DNA from 2 places in the Cellvibrio sp. ARAG 10.3 genome. Region 1 is predicted to be linked to the other one. Evidence: predicted binding sites of a transcription regulator. Region 1 holds the regulator's gene; the other holds the start of a gene.
What was found. The regulator PhoB, encoded in region 1, activates phosphate uptake and scavenging genes when phosphate is short. The targets are predictions, from matches to a motif close to TGTCATAAANNTGTAACA.
Positions count from the first base shown of each region.

Region 2: ACSV5M_RS10985 (ABC transporter permease subunit) is a predicted target of PhoB. The motif match lies at 1,931-1,948, and genes of this name have one in related genera.

Region 1 covers NZ_JBPYCU010000001.1:589,747-594,138, forward strand. The annotation lists gene ACSV5M_RS02500 (HU family DNA-binding protein) at 1-51, opposite strand, end outside; gene ACSV5M_RS02505 (chorismate--pyruvate lyase family protein) at 248-835, shown strand; gene ubiA (4-hydroxybenzoate octaprenyltransferase) at 854-1,753, shown strand; gene phoB (phosphate regulon transcriptional regulator PhoB) at 1,876-2,574, shown strand; gene phoR (phosphate regulon sensor histidine kinase PhoR) at 2,720-3,994, shown strand; gene ACSV5M_RS02525 (acyltransferase) at 4,150-4,392, opposite strand, start outside.
Region 2 covers NZ_JBPYCU010000007.1:115,571-119,962, reverse strand. The annotation lists gene ACSV5M_RS10985 (ABC transporter permease subunit) at 1-1,861, opposite strand, end outside; gene ACSV5M_RS10980 (PstS family phosphate ABC transporter substrate-binding protein) at 2,067-3,038, opposite strand; gene ACSV5M_RS10975 (Yip1 family protein) at 3,257-3,874, opposite strand; gene ACSV5M_RS10970 (ClpXP protease specificity-enhancing factor) at 4,109-4,392, opposite strand, start outside.

The DNA.
Region 1 (4,392 bases):
GCTCATATCAGTTTGATCGGCAACCCGATCGACGAGATCAGTTTTATGCATGGCAAGGGCCCTCAAGTATCGATAGTCCTGACGCGGTAGTGGCAGGCTGGACAAACGGGAGTGTACCCGCTCAGGTCGCCGGGGGGCAGTGAAAACGGCAGCTTTTTATTGGTCGGGACCGATTGCCGGCCAAACTCCCGGTGCCACCTGCTAGAATTCCGCGCTGGTTTGCCGACATGTGTGACAGGAGCGACTTTTGGGGTTATCGATAAATGGCCGGGTAACATGGCAGCCGCTGGCGCAGTGGCCCAAGGCGCAACGCCCGGAGGCGGCGCTGTGTGAGTGGTTGCTGGACAAAGGTTCACTTACGGCGCGTCTGGTGGCTCGCAGTCACGATCATTTTCATGTCGAGGTATTGCGTCAGCAGATTGCGCGGCCCGCCTTATCGGAATGGCGTTGTTTGAACATGGACCGTTCGGAGCTGGCGTTGATTCGCGAAGTGGTATTGTGCGGCCACCAGCAGCCCTGGGTATTCGCCCGCAGCGTGCTGCCCCTGACCAGCCTGACCGGTAGCCTGCGGCACTTGCGCAAACAGGACGCCCGTCCACTGGGGGCCTTTTTGTTCAGTCAGCCACACTTGCAGCGCAGTGCCATTGCTGTGAGCCGGCTGAAACGCCATCATGGCTATGTGCCGGAACCGCTCACCAGCGATAAGCCCTTGTGGGGGCGGCGTTCGGTGTTTTACCTGGAGGATAAACCGCTGCTGGTGAGCGAAGTCTTCCTGGACGCGTTTGTCGACACCCTGGCCTCGCCGCCACCCTTGATGTCTACCCATCGTCAATAACGGACAACAGAATCTGCTATGACTCAACCTAGCCAGCGCCCCGCCGCTAAACAACCCGCTTTATCTATTGGCCAACGCATCCGCCTGTACTGGCAATTGATGCGCATGCACAAGCCTATCGGTGCACTCTTGCTGTTGTGGCCTACCCTGTGGAGCCTGTGGCTGGCGGCCGATGGCGTGCCGCGCTGGGATGTGCTGGTGATCTTTGTGCTGGGGGTGTTTGTGATGCGCTCCGCCGGCTGCGTCATCAATGACTTCGCTGATCGCAAGGTGGATGGCCATGTCAAACGGACCCGTGAACGGCCACTGGTCAGCGGACAGGTATCGAGTGGCGAAGCTATCGCCTTGTTTATCGGATTGTGTTTGCTCGCCTTTGGCCTGGTGCTATTAACCAATCCCCTGACGATTCAATTATCCGTGGGTGGTGTGTTACTGGCATTTTGTTATCCGTTTATGAAGCGTTACACCCACCTGCCGCAAGTGGTGCTGGGCGCGGCTTTTGCCTGGGCCATTCCCATGGCCTTTGCCGCCCAGAGTGGGGCGCTCGGTGTGGAAGTCTGGCTGCTCTATACCGCTGTGGTGCTGTGGACCGTGGTCTACGATACCTTTTATGCCATGGTGGACCGCGACGATGACCTGCGCATCGGAGTGAAATCCACGGCCATCCTGTTTGGTGAGCAGGACCGCCTGATGACGGGCGTGTTACAGGCCCTGACGCTCTACGCTCTGGTAATGGTCGGCTCGCGCTTCGAGCTGGGTACTTTTTATTACATCAGCCTCGGTGTGGCCGCTGCGCTGTTTGCCTACCAACAATACCTGATCCGCTTTCGCCAGCGGGAGGCCTGTTTCAAGGCCTTCATGAACAACAATTGGGTGGGTCTGGCCGTCTTTATCGGCGTGGTGGCCGACAAACTCTGAGAATTTACCGGTGCTGCTGGTGCTGCGTTGAATCCTGTGCTGTCATAAAGTTGTAACACAGGGCTTATTTAATACGCTTGCAACAATTGCTCTCAGCCATCAGCGGGTAACAGGTAAGAATTATGAGTGGGCGTAAAATCTTGATCGTCGATGACGAGTCAGCCATTCGCGACATGCTCCGGGTCGCACTGGAAATGGCCGAGTATCAGTGTATCGAAGCCAGCAATGCACAGGACGCCCATGCGTTGATTGTGGATGAAAAGCCTGACCTGATCCTGCTGGACTGGATGATGCCCGGCACCAGCGGTATCGAACTGGCGCGCCGCCTCAAGCGCGACGACGTGACTGCTGATGTACCCATCATTATGCTCACCGCCAAAGGTGAGGAAGACAACAAGATCCAGGGCCTTGAAGTCGGGGCCGACGATTACATCACCAAACCCTTCTCCCCCCGCGAACTGGTCGCCCGCCTGAAGGCGGTATTGCGCCGCGCTGACCCGCAGGTTAATGGCCACCCTATTACCGTGCAGGGTTTGTGCCTCGACCCGGCCAGTCACCGGGTGACGATCAACAACCAGGCGGTTGATATGGGGCCGACGGAATATCGCCTGCTGGAATTTTTCCTCACCCACCAGGAAAGAGCCTATACTCGCAGCCAACTGCTGGACCATGTGTGGGGCGGCAACGTCTATGTGGAAGAGCGTACGGTGGATGTGCACATCCGCCGGTTGCGCAAAGCCCTCACTGTCGACAACCACGAAAACCTGGTCCAGACTGTGCGCGGTACCGGTTATCGTTTCTCCACCAAGGCCGACGCATAATTCAAACCGGTTAAAAACGCACAGGCGTTTTCAACAAGACCGGTGGGCAGAAATTTTTATATCCCGCGCGAAGAAAAGTCATATTTCCGCGCGATAGTGAGTGAAAATATTCTGCTGGAGATGGTTGTGAAAGAGGCTCACTATTTTGCTGCAAGGTTTTAGCGCCGAACTCAAGCGCCTGTCGATCTTCGTCGCGATCTGTCTGTTACTGGGCTGGCTGACCGGACACTTATTGCTGGTATTGGATATCGGTGTCCTGGCGTATCTTGCCTACATGCTCTGGCAAATGTCGCGGCTCAACCGCTGGCTGTTGCGCAAAAACGACGAAGAGCCACCCGAGGCCACGGGTATTTGGGGCGACGTTTTCGACAATATCTACCACCTGCAACGTCACCAGCGCCAGGAAAGGGAAAACCTGCAAGCGGTGATCAATCGCGTGCAGGAAATCACCTCTGCATTAAAAGACGGCGTGATCCTGCTGGACTGGCGCGGTCACCTGGATTTCTGGAATCCCGCAGCCCAACGCTTATTGGGTTTTCACACCAAAGACCAGGGTTTGTCGGTCATCAATTTTATTCGTCACCCGCGCTTTGTCAGTTACTTTGAAGAAGGCAATTACAGCGAGCCACTGGAATTACCCTCACCGCGTTTTTCCTCCAAGCAACTGCAATTTCAGATTACCCGCTTTGGTAAAAATGAACGCCTGATCCTGGTGCGCGACATTACCCAGATTCATAACCTGGAACAGATGCGCCAGGATTTTATTGCCAACGTCTCGCACGAGTTACGCACGCCGTTGACGGTGATCAGTGGCTACCTGGAAACCCTGGCGGACAACAATAACCTGGGCCCGACCTGGCAAAAACCCCTGCAACAAATGCAGCAACAAACACAGCGCATGGCATTGCTGATCAATGACCTGTTGGTGTTATCAAAACTGGAAACCACCGAGGTGGGCCACAACCAGAAACTGATTCCGCTGGAGCCGTTGCTGCATTCTATTCGCAATGAAGCTGTGGCATTGAGTGGCGATAAGGAACAGGAAATCACCCTGACCTGCGATGGCAATATTCAATTGCTGGGGAACGAAAAAGAACTGCACAGCGCTTTCTCCAACCTGGTGGTTAACGCCGTGAAATACACTCCGGCCAAAGGCAAGATCGCCATGCGCTTGTGGAAGGATAAACAGAATTGTTATTTCGCGGTCAGTGACAATGGGCCGGGTATTGAAAACAAACACATCCCCCGCTTGACCGAACGCTTCTACCGCGTCGACGCCAGCCGCAACAGCAGCACCGGTGGTACCGGTTTAGGCTTGGCCATTGTTAAACACGTGCTGTTGCGTCACGATGCCGAATTAAAAATTACCAGTGAAGTGGGTAAGGGCAGCGTCTTCACGTGCGTGTTTCCGCTTCATTGAGATTTTTGTCGGGTTACGCTTCGCTAACCCGACCTACATAAACCCCATACCCGTAGGTCAGATTAGCGAAGCGTAATCCGACGCGATCTTTCAGTCGCAAACCAATTTTCTTTTCGAAGAGGCATTGTAGGGTTAACCGAAGGCGTAATCCGGCATCAATCGTTTTTATTCGGAAAGAAAACGCTACGCAACCAATTCCACCAGCCATTGTTGGCCAGCATATACCGATCCAGTTCATCCTGATTGTGGTAATAATGTTCTGCATCGCGAAACATCAATTCACGTTTCAACATCCGGCGGTGCGGATTTATTTTTTTAACCACCCGCGCCGGGTTGCCCGCCGCGACCACATTCGCCGGAATATCTTTGGTTACCACCGAGCCCGCGCCAATCACACT
Region 2 (4,392 bases), on a different contig from region 1:
ACCCCATTGCGATCCCCACCACCATCGCATTGCGTTGATCGTAGGTAATGCCGTTGTCGGTAAACCATTGACGCATGCTGCCGTCAAACAACAACACTTCCACATGAGGGCTGGCCGCCACGCAGGCCCAACCGGTCAGCAGTATCGGAATAACCAGAATGACCGCTTCCCATCCATCCGGAATCCAGGTGCGAATGGCCGCCGGTAAACGGCTCCAGATAAACGCCACGATCAGCATCATGAGGGGCATCAGAATAAGAATGCTGAAGGTGGCCGGGAGGTGGTTTTCAATAAAGGGTGCGAGCCATAAACCCGCAAGGAAACCTAAAATAACGGTAGGCAGGGCTTCCATAATTTCAATGGTGGGTTTGACGTAGCCACGCAACTTCGGGGTCATGAAATAGGCGCTGTAGATCGCACCCATAATGCCCAGCGGGATCGCAAATAGCATGGCAAATATGGCGGCCTTGATAGTCCCTATCGAAAGAGGAACCAGGCTCATCTTGGCTTCCGACGCATCGCTGCCTGAAGAGGCCTGCCAAATGTATTCGGGCTCCGAGCGACCTTCGTACCAGACTTTTTGCCACAGGGAGCTGAAGGAGATCTCCGGGTGTTTGTTCCAGACATCCGCAACCAACACCTGTTGCTTGTCATCCATGGCCAGCAGACGGCCGTTGATGGGAGAGATCGCCAGATGCTGGATGGCGCTATCGGCAAGTGGCTCAACCAGTAACGTACGGGATGATGTTCCGTAGTAAGCGCCCACCGTTCCCCGGTCATCACCTACCCAGAAGCCGCGACGATTATGTTCGGGGGTAATCGTCGTGATCTTGCCGGGAAGTGATTCAAAATCTCTTACGGGTTTTAGGTGATAGAGGTTGTCCGCGTCGCGTACCAAAAACCACTGGCTGACATGACCGGTATCAGTGCCTATAGCGAGAGAGCCGGTACCGATCAAAAACTGCATTGCGGTAACCTGACCCCGCTCAGTCGGTACCGTTTCGCCGAGTTGGACATTCCCAGGTTTGGAAATATCAAATAGATAGAGGTTGGCCCGGTCATCAGCAACAACCAGATGCTGACCGGTCCTGCCTACCTGAATCGCTGTTGCTGATGCGCCCCCCGGCAAGGCGGGAAGCGGATAGATATTTTGCGTCACCCGTGTCACACCCAGGATGCTTGTGCGTGCGGAAAAGACACCCAGCAATAATCTTTTATCTTCGGTCGCTGCGACGACGTACACCGCGTTTGAACCTTGCTGAATCGCGAGCTGGCGTAACGCAGCACCCTGCTCGTCCAAGACTATTGGTTGTTCCCCCAACGGGTATCCCAGGCCGGGGGTCACCAGGCGCTTATCATTCGGATAACTCAGTGCGTATTCCGGCTTCGCAACACCAATCTGGCCATTGGAAAAACCGTACACAACCAAACCGTCTGCTGCGGTGCCGGTTCCGATAGCCGTGAGCTCTGCCTGTTCCGGCACCGGCATGGTTTCGGTCAGGATCACAGCACCGTCATCGGCTCGGAAAAAATTGACGCTGCCCTGCTGATTAAAGCTGGCTCCGATTTCTTCGTAACGCTCCAAAATCAAATGGGCAGTTCGATCTGCGGGAGTAGACGCGGATGAGGTGTAGGTTTTAGTGACATCCACCGAACTGCTGCGCAGTAGGGGGAAAACTTCAGAAAACAGATAGAGGAAGATAAGTCCTAATGCACCGACAACTGCCATACCGGCAGCGGCCACACCGTAACGCGACACAGCGTCGCGAATATTGCGAACTTTACGCAAACGTGCCCGTTGTTGTGCATCTGGCATCAGGCTGGTGGGGGCCTGCTCTGCGGTGGAGAGTAGCTCTGACATGATCAAAAAGTCCCGGGCAAGAAAATTTCTGGGCGCCTGTCTGATGGCGTGAGAATCCTAACAACCGAAAATGACACTTTTGTTACAAAAGCGTAATACTACAAAAATGTTTCAATTTAATTACCAGTGGTGATCGCCTTATCACTCACAAACAAAAACCGCCGGCATATGCCAGCGGTTTCGTTCAACCATGAACCATCGGGAATCACAGTTGCAGGTCTTTCATTGCCTTGGCAGATACGGCCGCCGGCAAAGGAATGTAACCATCCCGCACCACGACTTCCTGACCCTGCCTGGAAAGTACCATCTTCAGGAACTCAGCTTGTAGCGGATCAAGTTTACGATTGGGATGTTTGTTGATGTAAACAAACAGCGTCCGGGACAGCGGGTAAGAACCATCCAGCGCGTGCTCAGCGTCCGGAGGAGAAAACTCATCGCCGTCTTTTGCAGCCATAGGAACAGCGCGCACGCCGGAGGTGATGTAGCCGATACCTGAGTAACCAATACCGTTGATAGATTCTGATACACCTTGTACCACAGAGGCTGAACCAGGCTGCTCGTTAATGCTTGCCTTGTAATCGCCACCACACAGAGCTACATCTTTAAAGTATCCATAAGTGCCAGATACAGCGTTACGACTGTAGATTGTGAAATCACGATTCGCCCAGGCACCAGTCAAACCCAATTCACCCCAACGGGTAATATTTTTGTCGTAACCACATTTGCGCGTTGCGGAGAAAATGGCATCCGCTTGGGCAATCGTCAAACCTTTAATGGGGTTGTCTTTGTTGACATATACCGCCAGTACGTCGATCGCAACCGGAACAGCCGTAGGCTTGTAACCATGCTTGGCTTCAAACGCTTCAATCTCGGAAGACTTCATCTCACGGCTCATCGGGCCAAAGTTAGAAGTACCTTCAGTCAGGGCTGGTGGCGCAGTAGAGGAGCCGGCACCCTGAATCTGGATGTTCACGTTGGGATAAAACTTGGCGTACTCTTCTGCCCACAGCGTCATCAGATTATTCAAGGTATCGGAACCGATACTGTTAACATTACCGGATACGCCGGAAATTGCCTTGTATTCGGGCAGATCCGGATCAACCGCTGCTTGCACCACTGCTGCACAAGCCATAGAACCGACCAAAGCCAGTCCTGTTAAAAATTTCTTGGCGTTCATTGAGCGCTCCTGAATTTATTTGGACAAAAGACTTAAAAACTCGTCTGTTAGCAGGTGAGATATCTCGACCCTGCGATGCACTCTAACGATGCTTTGTTACAGTTATGTGACCAAGCCAAATTTGTTTCATAAAAACGTCACATGTCAATTTTGTGAATACCCAATGAAAAACGGGCGGCCTAAGCCACCCGTTTCAGATCACCACTCTGGAACATGAATCAGTTAGTGTAGACCGGCCCGAAACCCGAACCCCACACAATAACTGTTGCCACCAACACAACTACTGCCAACACCAGACCCACCGTGATAACCGAGCTGGCATAAATAAAGCCGCGTTCTTTAGGGATGTTCATCAGGATCGGAATACCTTCATAGATCAGGTAAACCGAATAACAGGCCGCCACAATAAACACGCTGGCAACAACCCACAACTGGGGATAAAGCAAGATGATACCCGCCAACATCATGGGCGCCGATGAATACACGGCCAAGGCAGTACCTTCATAGTGACGCTGGCTGGCATCATCGGCAACACCGAAGCTGCGCGACATCCAATTGATGTATTCACCCAAAATATAAACCGCTGCCAACTGTGCCACATAGGCACCCACACATAACCATAAAGCGCTTTGGGCAGTGAGTTTGACCACGCCGCCATTCCCCACGCTCCAGCCGATCTGCGTCACACCGAAATAGGCCGCGATGACAGGAATCAATGCCAACAAAGGTGTGTGAACCAGAAATACGCGAATGAATGAGTGACGCTCATTGCGAATTCTTTGCCATTCACGGTCAGGATTAATAAAGACACCGAGGGTATGCTGCAACATCGCCATAAAAATACTCCAGATAATTCATTTTTATTAGAACGTCTTTAGTATCAGCCAGTTATTTGAGGCCTACAAAGAAGTTATCGAGATATTAGAAAAGCGGTAATCAACAATAGTTCTAATAAATAGCACTTAGGTCTAAGTGCTATTTCATTTAGATCAACAATACTGAAGCCAATGAGCAGCAGTTAACGATTAGTAACAATAAGGCCACATCATTGTTGGCCTTGGTAACACGGCTCATTTAACAACGCGCAAACTGGGGCGTTTTTGAGAGGGATCACCACCGCCCACCGGTGTCGGTTCGGGTGGCGATGGGGGACGGGTATTGGATTCTGCTTCAAACATCATCCCCTGACCATTTTCCCGAGCGTATATACCTAACACAGCGCCACAAGGAATAAACAAGTCAAACGGCACACCGCCGAACCGGGCGCTGAATGAAATAGCTTCCAGTCCAATAAACAGATCTTTCAGTGCCGATGGCGCAATATTTAAAATAATCTGGCCATCTTTATTCACGT